One region of the Lysinibacillus sp. NPDC086135 genome, then DNA from elsewhere that is predicted to be linked to it. Evidence: riboswitches for the same ligand, from Rfam matches in the RefSeq annotation. Region 1 holds a riboswitch; each other region holds the start of a gene.
What was found. Region 1 has a riboswitch for lysine ahead of ACIPKN_RS00985 (aspartate kinase). Riboswitches for the same ligand answer to the same signal wherever they lie in the genome.
Positions count from the first base shown of each region.

Region 2: it holds a riboswitch for lysine, as region 1 does, so the genes downstream of both, ACIPKN_RS25415 (amino acid permease) here and ACIPKN_RS00985 (aspartate kinase) in region 1, are expected to answer to the same signal.
Region 3: it holds a riboswitch for lysine, as region 1 does, so the genes downstream of both, ACIPKN_RS03205 (transporter substrate-binding domain-containing protein) here and ACIPKN_RS00985 (aspartate kinase) in region 1, are expected to answer to the same signal.

Region 1 covers NZ_JBIVCA010000001.1:220,469-224,689, forward strand. The annotation lists gene uvrC (excinuclease ABC subunit UvrC) at 1-1,383, shown strand, start outside; lysine riboswitch at 1,749-1,927, shown strand; gene ACIPKN_RS00985 (aspartate kinase) at 2,127-3,365, shown strand; gene ACIPKN_RS00990 (methyl-accepting chemotaxis protein) at 3,637-4,221, shown strand, end outside.
Region 2 covers NZ_JBIVCA010000031.1:31,681-35,901, reverse strand. The annotation lists gene ACIPKN_RS25420 (CynX/NimT family MFS transporter) at 128-1,336, opposite strand; lysine riboswitch at 1,511-1,687, shown strand; gene ACIPKN_RS25415 (amino acid permease) at 1,775-3,238, shown strand; gene ACIPKN_RS25410 (hypothetical protein) at 3,356-3,634, opposite strand; gene ACIPKN_RS25405 (response regulator transcription factor) at 4,081-4,221, shown strand, end outside.
Region 3 covers NZ_JBIVCA010000002.1:66,108-70,328, reverse strand. The annotation lists gene ACIPKN_RS03215 (2-oxoglutarate dehydrogenase E1 component) at 1-759, shown strand, start outside; gene odhB (2-oxoglutarate dehydrogenase complex dihydrolipoyllysine-residue succinyltransferase) at 853-2,088, shown strand; lysine riboswitch at 2,405-2,591, shown strand; gene ACIPKN_RS03205 (transporter substrate-binding domain-containing protein) at 2,708-3,574, shown strand; gene ACIPKN_RS03200 (amino acid ABC transporter permease) at 3,754-4,221, shown strand, end outside.

The sequences.
Region 1 (4,221 bases):
GAGACAAAAAAGCTGTTAGATCGTTTATATCCTCTTCGAAAATGTGTACAACTCCCTACCAAGGTTTGTTTGTATTATCATATGGGGCAATGCTTAGCCCCTTGTGTGAAGGATATAGATGCAGAAATTTACCACAATATGATTGAGGATATGACAAAGTTTTTAAATGGTGGGGTTGAAGAAGTCAAAAAGGAGCTAGAGGTAAAAATGCTAGCGGCCGCAGAAAATTTAGAGTTTGAGCGTGCAAAGGAATTTCGTGATCAAATTGCACATATTGATACAGTCATGCAAAAGCAAAAAATCGTATCGAGTGATACAACTAATCGCGATGTATTTGGCTATGCCGTCGAGAAGGGCTGGATGTGTGTTCAAGTTTTCTTTGTTCGTCAAGGAAAGCTCATTGAGCGAGATGTCTCGATTTTCCCGATTTATCAAGAGGCAGAAGAGGAATTTTTGACGTTCGTTGGACGATTTTACGACAAGCTAGAGCACATTAAGCCTAAGGAGATTTTTATCCCACAAACCATTGATGCAGAAATTTTAACGGAATTACTAGAAGTTAAGGTACTAACACCAAAACGAGGGCAAAAAAAAGAGCTAGTTGAATTAGCGACAAAAAATGCTGAAATTGCGGTAGCGGCGAAGTTCCAGCTTATTGAACGTCAAGAAGAACGCACAATAGGAGCATGTGAGGCGCTCGGTGAAGCTATGGGCATTTCTGCACCTTTACGGATTGAGGCTTTCGATAATAGTCATATGCATGGGACAGATGCTGTATCTGCAATGGTTGTATTTATCGATGGAAAACCTGCAAAGAAGGAGTATCGAAAATACAAAACACGTACAGCTGCCAAGCATGATGATTACGGGGCGATGCAAGAAGTAATTCGCCGTCGATACACACGCGTATTAAAAGATGGTCTACCTTTACCGGATTTAGTACTAATAGATGGTGGCAAGGGGCAAATGGAAGTCGCGCGAGAAGTATTAGAGGATGAACTCGGCCTTGTCATTCCAATTGCTGGATTAGCAAAAGATGAAAAGCATAATACGTCACAGCTTCTATTTGGTGATCCAGCTGAAGTAATTGCGTTAAAGCGAACAAGCGATGGATTCTACTTACTACAACGAATACAGGACGAAGTACACCGCTTTGCTATTACCTTCTTACGACAGCAGCATGAGAAACATGCTATACAATCTGTCCTCGATAATATAGAGGGCATTGGTCCGAAGCGAAAACAACAATTACTCAAGCATTTTAGCTCTGTCAAAAAAATTCGCGAGGCAAGTGTGCAAGCATTACAGGAAGCAGGGATGCCTGCTAATCTTGCTAGCAATATTTATGATTATTTTCATCCAGAAGAAAACTCCCACCTCTAAAGGTGGTGGGATGAGTGCAGATGGAATTCCTTTTCAATGGGTGTATAAACACCTACTTAAAATAGAGGAACTCAGTCTAAAAACGCCACGTACTGTGGCAACGACTGAGTGACCAACATCTTGCTGTTGCGCTGCCGCTTCGCTTTCGCGCAAAAAATATCTGCTGGCCCAAAGCCTCCGAACTTAATTACGCCAAGGCAAAATTGATATTCAATAAGATACATTGTCAAAGGATTTGGCGTATGCTAAGGTTGTATATAACATAGCTTTTCAATATAGCAATGTTATATACTTTTTTAGTAGTTTCTATTTATTAAAATTGGGAATTTCTTCACTAAGGTTCAAATTAAATACGATCACTATTTAGTGATGATAGAGGTGCAAGGTTCAAGAGTAGTACATACGAGGACGAACAAGTCCGGTGAAAATGTATGAAAGGGGAACTTGCCGAAGTGGAGCATCGTTGTTTCCGATGCTGTGCTGGTTTTACATTTAAGAGATGTAAGACTGTCGATTCTAAACGTTTCGGAGAGCTATCACACATGCGCAAGTTACTTTATTGTACATGTTATAGGCAGCTTTCACGTTATGTGAGAGCTGCCTTTTTAGATTTTCTCGAAACAACATTTTTTCAAGGCTGTTAGGCGCTATTTGCTTTTGTAGGGATATTTTTGTGAAAAGCTGCAAAAGTATAGCTACTTTATAACCAGCGAAATGATTGAATACGAAGGAGAATGATAAAGATGGCGAGAGTTGTGATGAAATTTGGTGGTGCTGCATTCGCATCAACAGAGCACATTCAAAATGTTGCGAAAAAGGCGATTGCAGAAAAGGAAAGAGGTTTTGATGTTGTCGTTGTCACTACAGCTATGAGGGGTATGGCTAAAGAATTAGCAAAGATGGCTCGTGATTTATCAGACAATGCATCTAAGCGTGAACTAGACGCACTATTTTCAACAAGCTCACAACTTACAAGTACATTAGTGGCAATTGCTATACAGGAGAAAGGATATGATGCCGTGTCATTAACGGGCTGGCAGGCAGGCATTGAAACCGATGCTATGTATAGTAATGCCCGTATTGATGAGATAGATGCTAGACGAATAGAAGAGCATTTTGTACAGGGAAAAATCGTTATCGTTGCTGGGGAACAAGGTATCGATAATTCACGAAATATTACGACGTTAGGTAAAGGTGGCGCGGAAACGTCGGCTATAGCAATTGCAGCAAAATTGAATGCGGAGCGAGTAGATATTTACACGAATGTGGATGGCGTCTATACAGCTGATCCAAGTCATGTTGCTGGGGCACAAAAACTAAAAGAAATTTCCTATGATGAAATGCTAGAGCTATCAAACTTAGGGTCACAAGTTTTACACCCGCGAGCTGTAGAGTTAGCAAAGAAGTTTCAAATCCCAGTTATCATTCGCTCGAGCGAAATAGATACAGTAGGTACTTTATTGAAGGAGGAAGTTGAAATGGAAAAAAATTTAATTGTACGTGGTGTTGCCTACGAGTCAGACGTTATTCGCTTAACAGTTGGTTATGATGCTTATTCTAATGCTTCTTTAGCAAATATGTTCACAATCCTTGCAGAAAATCGCATAAACGTCGATATAATCGTACAAGCAATAATTGATGGTTTAAAGCCGACGGTATCATTTACTATTTTAAAAGAGGAGTTCGCTGAAGCATTACGTGTTCTAGAAGATAGTAAATTATCACTAGGGTTTAGTTTTGCTGATTTTGAAATTGGCTTAGCAAAGGTTTCTATTATTGGCTCGGGGATGGCATCTAATCCAGGGGTGGCTGCAAGGATGTTTGATCGTCTACGTCGTGAAAATATCCCTGTAAAAATGGTAAGTACTTCTGAAATAAAAGTGTCAGTTGTTGTACCTCAGGACGAAATGATTCGTGCAGCAAATGCATTACATGATGAATTTAATTTATTTCAGGAAGTGTCTTTTGTACCGAAAGCGTAGCGACAGGTATAGAAGTCTCTCAGGTGAGATGAATGCGGTTTTAAGTCACTTTTTAGCGGGGCGTGGATAGAGCAGCCAAAACGACGGGTAGAAATACGAAAGTGACAGAATGCAAGGGATAATTGAACAAGCGCTTTACATATAATATTGAAAAGGATGTGGCAGTAAAAGGCACATCTTTTTTTGTTCACATCAATTTAATATTTTATCCAATTCTATTGTTATATAATAAAATGTGACATGTTTTACCAAGGGGAAGGTGGAAGTTTGTATGGGGTTATTCGGTTTATTTCAAAAGCCAATGGATGAAAGTGTTGAGATGCACAACGATTTAGAAATACAAATATTAAAAAAGCGAATTCTGGAATTGGAACTTGAGCAGGAAAGCATTGATGTGAAAAATGCGATTTTAGATTTTGTACTAGCGCATATGGAGTTAATTAATTTTCAAACGGCTTTAAAAGTTCAAAATGTCTCTACGAGTGTAGGGGATATTTCAGCAATGAGTGAAGAAATGTCGTCAAATACAGAGGAGATGCTTGCGGTTGAGCAAAATGTTAATGCAAACATTCAAGAAATAAAACAGCATTCATTACTACTTGTAGAAGAAATGGAATCATCCATTTCAAAAGGTGAAATGGTTCAGGAGTTGTTGGCCAAAGGAGCTCATTCAACAGAGCAGCTGAAGAATGAAATGACCAAAATAGATGATATTGGTAAGGGTGTAACCGGGATTGCCGATCAAACACAACTTTTATCCTTAAATGCCTCTATTGAAGCCGCACGTGCTGGTGAGCATGGAAATGGCTTTAATGTTGTCGCGATGGAGGTAGGGAAGTTAGCCAACAGTTCGAAA
Region 2 (4,221 bases), on a different contig from region 1:
CGGAATCGGAAAGGAGTTCTTTGTGCAAGCACAAAGCCGATTCCGGACGCAATTATGCCGAGGCATAATTGATCTATTTCAGCGGGTGTCTAAACATCCGCTGGAATAAGATCATGAGCTGCCTTTTTTAATTTACATATTCATTTTTAGAAGCCTTGAATGAACATAAGAAAAGTATCAATACTACGATAACAAATAACCAACCAGCGATATTCCAGCCACCAAATAAATCATGCAAATAACCAAATAAGATTGGGCCGATTGCGGCTAATAAATATCCTAATGATTGTGCAAAACCTGATAAATCGGCTGCCTCAAAAGCTGTACGGGTACGTAGTGTAAAGAACATCATCGCTAATGAGAATGAAGCTCCCCCTGCTAAGCCTAGTAGCACCATCCACAGTACAGCGAGGCTTGTCCATTCCATCACTACTCCGATAAAGCCAACTAAGTAAAATACCGTAAACATTAATACGAGAGGACGTTGAGATGTCATTTTACTAGCGAAAATAGGCACAGCTAAAGCCATTGGAACTTGTGAAAATTGCATGATGGAAAACATCCAGCCTGCACGATCTGCAGCTAAGCCTTGTGATATATATATTTCAGGAATCCAAGCGGCAGTTGTGTAGAATAATAATGACTGAAATCCCATAGCTCCCGCCACTGCCCAAGAAACAGGTGATTTCCATAATGCTGTACGTTCTTTCGTAGTCTTAACAGTCGGTTCAGGCTTATTAAATTTCAACTGTGGAATCCAAATTACAATGGTTAACACCACAAGAACAAGTGAGATTGCCAGTGCACCTTGCCAACCAAGTGATGAATTGGCAACAGGATAGCTAATGCCAGCACCGAGTCCAGCCGTCAAATTCATCGACATTGTGAAAAATGCCATAAGTAAACCTACGTGATAGGGAAATTTCAATTTAAGTAATCCTGGAATTAGTACATTACCGAATGAAATGGCTATACCAATTAGCATCGTACCAAATACGAGTAAACTAGTTGTGCCAAGGGAGCGTAGTACAATCCCTCCCCCTAAAAGAACAGTTGATAAAAATAATGTTAATTCTAATCCAACTTTACGTGCGACAACTGGAGCGAATGGTGAAATGATTGCAAATGCTAGCAATGGGATCGTTGTTAGAAAGCCTGCTAGTATATTGGATATGCCGAGGTCTTCACGAATAAAGGAAATAATTGGTCCAACAACTGTTAGCGGCATCCGTAATGTCGAGGCAATACAAATTACTCCGATAACGAGTAATAAGGTTGTGCCTTTCCAGTTAATTTTTCTGCTAGGATAAGTATCGGTATGTTCATGAGTAGTCAAATAAATCCCCCCTGGGTAGAACAATTTGATTGAATCACTATACCACTTTATCATACAAATAAAAATAGTGGAAAATTCGTAAAATATAGAATATTAATCGATATATTGAAATGCCATAGGTCGTATGTTAAAATAATATCCATCATAAATTTAATATTTAATGCCTCATGTTTGTATTGAGGTAGAGGTCGCGGTATTTAAGAGTATGTTAATGGAAATGACAAGCATTAGAGAAATTAGCTGAAAGGAAATACTGCCGAAGTGTGAGGGGACTTGAAAACCTTATGCTGGGGCTGTCTCCGAAAGGAACAGAACTGTCACGTTTGAACAACGTGTTGAGCTATCATTTTGAAGGAACAGAGGATTTACTTAGCCATCACAGCAACGTTCATGTGATGGCATTTTTTTCGCCTCTTAAAAAAGGAAGGAAGCTATATCGTGAGTGAAATAAAAGTCAATCAGCTCGGTCATAAAGCACCGAAGCTGAAAAAAGAATTAAAAAGCCGTCATATTACAATGATTTCATTAGGCGGTACAATCGGTACAGGACTGTTTTTAGCTAGTGGTGGTGCCATTGCGCAAGCAGGCCCTGGTGGTGCACTACTCGCTTATGCATTAATCGGTATCATGGTGTATTTTCTAATGACGAGCTTAGGAGAAATGGCAGCTTATATGCCATCATCAGGCTCTTTTAGTACGTATGCTACAAAATTTGTAGATCCAGCTTTAGGTTTTGCACTTGGTTGGAACTACTGGTACAACTGGGCAATTACAATTGCAGCGGAAATTTCTGCAGTCTCATTAATTATGAAATATTGGTTCCCAGATAGCTCATCAGCACTTTGGACTGTTTTATTTATTGCTGTAGTTTTAACGTTCAATCTATTATCGGTAAAAAGCTATGGTGAGAGTGAATATTGGTTTGCAATGATAAAAGTTGTAACAGTAATCATTTTTATTATCATCAGTTTTTTTATGATTTTTGGTATTTTAGGAGGACAAGCTCCTGTAGGCTTTACGAATTTCTTCATTAGTGATGGACCATTCCACGGAGGTCTCCTTGCTACATTTGGTATTTTCTTAGCTGCTGGATTCTCGTTCCAAGGGACAGAGTTACTTGGAATAACAGCAGGTGAAACGGATGACCCTGGTAAAAATATTCCGAAAGCCGTTAAGTCTGTTTTCTGGCGAATTCTTTTATTCTATATTTTAGCGATTGCTGCAATTGGGATGCTGATTCCCTTTACAGACGCACGTTTATTATCAGAAGATATTGCTGTTTCACCATTTACACTGGTGTTCGATCGTTTAGGAATTGCCTTTGCTGCATCATTGATGAATGCAATCATTCTAACGGCAATGCTGTCAGCAGGGAATTCAGGGCTTTACGCATCGTCACGTATGCTTTGGCAATTAGCGGTAGATGGACATGCACCGAAAATTTTCACTAAACTAAGCCGTCGAGGTATCCCGATTTACGCATTACTGGCGACTTTAGCTATAGGCTGCCTAGCATTTTTAGCTTCATTCTTTGGTGATGGTGTAGTCTATATGTGGCTTCTAAATGCTTCAGGGATGTCTGGCTTCATTGCCTGGTTAGGTATTGCATTTAGCCATTACCGTTTCCGTCGAGCATTCGAGGTACAAGGCTTAGATCCGAAATTATTGCCGTATAAAGCAAGGCTATTCCCATTCGGCCCGCTATTTGCCTTTACGGTTTGTATGATTGTTGTTATTGGACAAAACTACAGTGCCTTTATGGGTGAAACAATAGATTGGTACGGAGTCCTTGTCTCATATATCGGTATTCCACTGTTTTTACTGTTATGGTTGGGCTATAAAATTAAGCATAAAACAAAAATGCTTCCATTAGAGCATTGTGATTTAAAAGTCGAACAATAAAAAATAAAACTGTCCTGTGAGTCATAGAAAATGACTTGCAGGGCAATTTTTTTAGTTAAATAATAAATTTGTAATTCTAGACGTACAATCAAAATACACCAAGTGAACGATTAATCTTTAAGCGCCAAAACCTCTTATCCCCATAATTGCAATCATCGATCCGTAGATGACAAGAACAAGTAAAATGATGAGTAATCCTAAATATTTAGAAATACCTGTTTGTTTTGTTCGAATTCCAGATATCCCAAAATATATACACATTACCCAAAGTAGAGCACCTAAATAAAAGTAAATCCCGAAAATGCCATTTGCACTTAATGAACTAGCATAAAACAATAACAACCCGATAATACAAAATATTATAGAAAAAAACCCGTAATTCCTTCTAAAAGTCATTTCTTCAGCCCTTTCTAAATTAATTTTGATTATTACCGAAAACATACCAATTAATAGACGGTATTACAAATTATGTATTTTAAAGGTCTTCAGATAACATTACTGGCGAGAACTTTAGTTTCTCAAATCGTCCCCCACTTTTGGTGCACAACCTTAATATGGTAAACTGATAGATAAATAACACATCGCCAAATTTTGGGTAATAAATTTGTTATAAAATGGAGTGGAGGCTGGACGACTCCTTTGGGATTAGCGTCACAGATGAGACCCTGGAGCGTAGCGAATGTTATCTGTGCGACAGCAACAAATGTTTTTTCTGTGCGAAAGCGAAGCGACAGCAACAAAAGCGCCAGCCAGAACGGAAATCAACCCCTCGTTGTGGTGATGATACATAGAAATGGCAAGTCATATATAGACTACTTTATGTTAGGAAGAGGTGCATGATAGTGCAAAAGCATATTTTACTAGTAGAAGATGACGATGCTATTCGTGAAATGGTGGAAAACTATTTAACGATGGAGGGATTCCTTGTCACCTCTGCAGAAAATGGAGAAGAAGCATTACAAAATTGTTTAAATAATTCTTTT
Region 3 (4,221 bases), on a different contig from region 1:
GCTAACATGGCACAAGTTATGTTCGATAACTTTATTTCAGGTGCACGTGCTAAATGGGGTCAAAAATCTGGTTTAGTCATTCTTTTACCACATGGTTATGAAGGTCAAGGTCCAGAACACTCTTCAAGCCGTATGGAACGTTTCTTACAAATGTCAGCTGAAAATAACTGGTTCGTAGCAAACTGCTCAAACGCAGGTAACTACTACCACTTATTACGTCGTCAAGCAGCATTATTAGGTACAGAAGGCGTTCGTCCACTTGTGGTTGTATCACCTAAGTACTTACTTCGTCACCCATTAGCTGCAGCGAATGCTGATCAATTAGCAAATGGTTCATTCCAAGAAGTAATTGAGCAACCAGGCCTTGGTTCAAAACCAGAAGCTGTAGAGCGCATTGTTTTAGGTTCAGGTAAAGTCATGATCGACATTGCAGACCGTATTAAAGACGGTGAAGGCTTCGATCACCTACACATTACTCGTGTAGAACAACTTTACCCATTCCCAAAAGAGCAAGTTGCTGGTATTATTGCTAAGTATCCTAATGTAAAAGAAATCGTTTGGGTACAAGAAGAACCTAAAAACCAAGGTTCTTGGAATTATGCGTTAGAAACATTACACGACCTTTCAGAAGGTAAAAAGCTACGTTATGTAGGCCGTCCTGCAATGAGCTCGACTTCTGAAGGTGATGCAGATTCTCATAAAGCAGCTCAAGCCGCACTTGTAGAAGAAGCAGTTGCTGAGCCTGTAAAGGTTAAATAATAATAACATATTAATTTTTGAGAGCCGGGCTACTTGCTAAGGCAGTAGCCCTTTTATGTGCATAATGCACGTTAATTAAAGGAGGAAATGAAAGTGGCTGAAATTAAAGTCCCTGAATTAGCAGAATCGATTACAGAAGGTAGTATCGCACAATGGGTAAAAAAAGTGGGCGATCGCGTTGAAAAAGGTGAATTCATCGTTGAACTTGAAACAGACAAAGTAAACGCTGAAATCATTTCTGAAGAAGCGGGAGTTTTAACTCAAATTTTAGCTGAAGAAGGCGATACGGTACTTGTTGGTCAAGTCATCGCAGTAGTAGAAGCTGGCGAAGGTGCAGCACCTGCTCCAGCGGCACCAGTTGCAGCAGCTCCAGCTCCAACAGCGCCACAAGCGGCACCTGCTCCTGTTGCAGCAGCTCCAGTTGTAGAAGAAACTACTGGTGAGCGTGTAATCGCATCTCCTGCAGCTCGTAAACTAGCTCGCGAAAAAGGTATTGACCTTGCTGCTGTATCTCCAGTAGATCCACAAGGCCGTGTACGTGTACAAGACGTAGCAGCTCATGGTACAGCTCCAGTAGCAGCACCACAAGCATCTCCAGCAGCACCTAAAGCAGTTGCAGCTGTAGATGAGTCACGTGTAACAATTGAAAAAATGAGCCGTCGTCGCCAAACAATTGCAAAACGCTTACTTGAAGTAAAACAATCTACAGCAATGTTAACTACATTCAACGAAGTAGATATGACAAACGTTATGGCTTTACGTTCTCGTAAAAAAGACCAATTCTTCGAGTCAACTGGCTCTAAACTTGGTTTCATGTCATTCTTCACAAAAGCTGTAGTTGCAGCACTTAAAAAATACCCATATGTTAACGCACAAATCTTTGGTGATGAAATTCACTTAAACAACTTCTTTGATATCGGTGTAGCTGTATCAACAGAAGAAGGTTTAGTAGTACCAGTTGTACGTGACGCTGACCGCAAAAACTTTGCTGAAATTGAAGATTCAATTGCAGACCTAGCGAAAAAAGCACGCGACAAGAAATTAGGTTTAGCAGATCTTCAAGGTGGCTCATTCACAATTACAAATGGAGGCGTATTCGGTTCATTAATGTCTACACCTATCATGAATGGTACACAAGCTGGTATCCTTGGTATGCATACTATCAAAAAACGTCCAGTTGAAGTGAATGGTGAAGTAGAAATTCGCCCAATGATGTACTTAGCACTTTCTTATGACCACCGTATTATCGATGGTAAAGATTCTGTAGGCTTCCTTAAAACTGTTAAAGAACTACTTGAAAACCCAGAAGATTTATTATTAAATTCTTAATTCCTGAGTTTATAAAGCCCTGCGAACAATGTTTGCAGGGTTTTTTTCTTTTTTGAGGAAGCGATGGATAGCAGAGCTGAATCGACGGATAGAAGAACCAAGGTGACGGATAGCATTGATAGCGACGGAGACTCTTTCGGCAAAGCGGCAGTCTTAATGATTTTCACCCTTTTCAAAGGAGTAAAAGGCATTTAAAGGAATGAAAAACCCTAATATTGTAATTAGTCAGAAAAGTAATAAAATTATCTTGACGAACTTATTAACTTTATAGTAGTATCTTAATATCAATTAAATATACAAACCTCACTTTTAATTATTGTGAGGTAGAGGCGCGGTATTTATTAGTTCATTGTTGAGTTCAAGCAAGCGAAGACGCAATGGAGAAGGAACTATCGCCGAAGTATAAAAGGAGCTCGTACTTTTATACTGGGTCTGCAGTGAATAAGTGCAGGACTGTCCTAGTAAATTATTTTCCAGGTTTACTAGGTTGTGCTATCTCGAAATGATGGAATTATAGTGAGGATTTGGGCAACTGTTAAAAAAAGTAAGACCTAAGTTCAGTACTTAGGTCTTTTTTGGTACAGTTGTCTTATTTTTTTACAGAAAAGGGGAATGTTACATGAAAAGACAATTGTTAGTATTAATGTTGACTGTCATGACTGTAATTTTGCTAGCAGCTTGTGGTGCTGGTGACAAAAAGGCTACGACGTCATCTAGTAATGACGGCAACAAGACGAATACGGAAGAAGGCGGTGGCCAATTTCGTGTTGGGATGGAAGCAGGTTATGCTCCGTTTAACTGGACACAGCAGGATGATGCAAATGGTGCAGTAAAAATTGCGGATAATGCAGAATATGCCGGTGGTTATGATGTGCAAATGGCGAAAAAAATCGCTGAGGGCTTAGGAAAAGAATTAGTTATCGTTAAATTGGAATGGGATGGCTTAGTACCAGCGTTACAATCCAATAAAATTGATGCAATCATTGCTGGTATGTCACCTACTAAAGAGCGTAAGCAAACAGTTGATTTCACTGAAAACTACTATACATCTGATTTTGTTATGGTCATAAAAAAAGGCAGTAAATATGAAAAAGCAGCTTCTATCCAAGATTTTTCTGGTGCTAAAATTACATCACAATTAAATACATCGAACTACAATGTCATCGATCAAATCAAAGATGTAAAAAAACAAACTGCAATGGATAATTTCCCGGCGATGCGTGTTGCATTAGAAGCTGGAAAAATTGACGGCTATGTAGCAGAACGTCCAGAAGGTATTTCTGCTGCTGCTGCAAATGATAAGTTCACGTATGTGAAGTTTGAAAAGGGCTTCGATACAGATATTTCAAATACATCCATTGCAGTTGGTTTACGTAAAGGCGATGCAGATCTTGAAAAAATAAATGAAGTCTTAAAAGGTATTTCTGAAGCTGATCGCCAAAAAATTATGGAAGAAGCCATTCACCAACAACCAGCAGCCCAATAACATGATGGCACGGGCTATCTATTAGTCCGTGCCATATCATTACAATTTATACAATAAGAATCTCTCAAAATAATAATAATGTCTTTGCTAAATGTTTCATAAAATAAAAGAAACAAAGGCTCCAGAAAAGACACGATACTGTAACGAACAAGCAACACGACGTAGTTAGGAGGAACATCATGAGTTTTGAATGGATTATTTCTATTGTTGAGAACAACTGGCAAATGTTTTTACGAGGTACGTATTATACATTACTTATTTCTATTAGTAGTACAATTATTGGTGCACTTATCGGATTTTTCATCGGAATTATGCATACCATAAAGGATCGTAAAAAAGGTGTAAAGTTCTATAGCTTAAAGCTCATTAATTTTATACTAACATGCTATGTCGAATTTTTCCGTGGTACACCAATGATTGTACAAGCGATGGTTGTATTTTACGGGTTAGATATGGCATTCGGCATTGATATGCACTTTATTACGGCAGGTATTTTAGTTGTTTCATTAAACACAGGTGCTTATATGGCTGAAATTGTACGTGGTGGTATTGTATCCATTGATAAAGGGCAGTACGAGGCCGCATCGGCCATTGGTATGAACCATTTTCAAATTATGCTACATGTTGTATTACCGCAAGTTGCACGA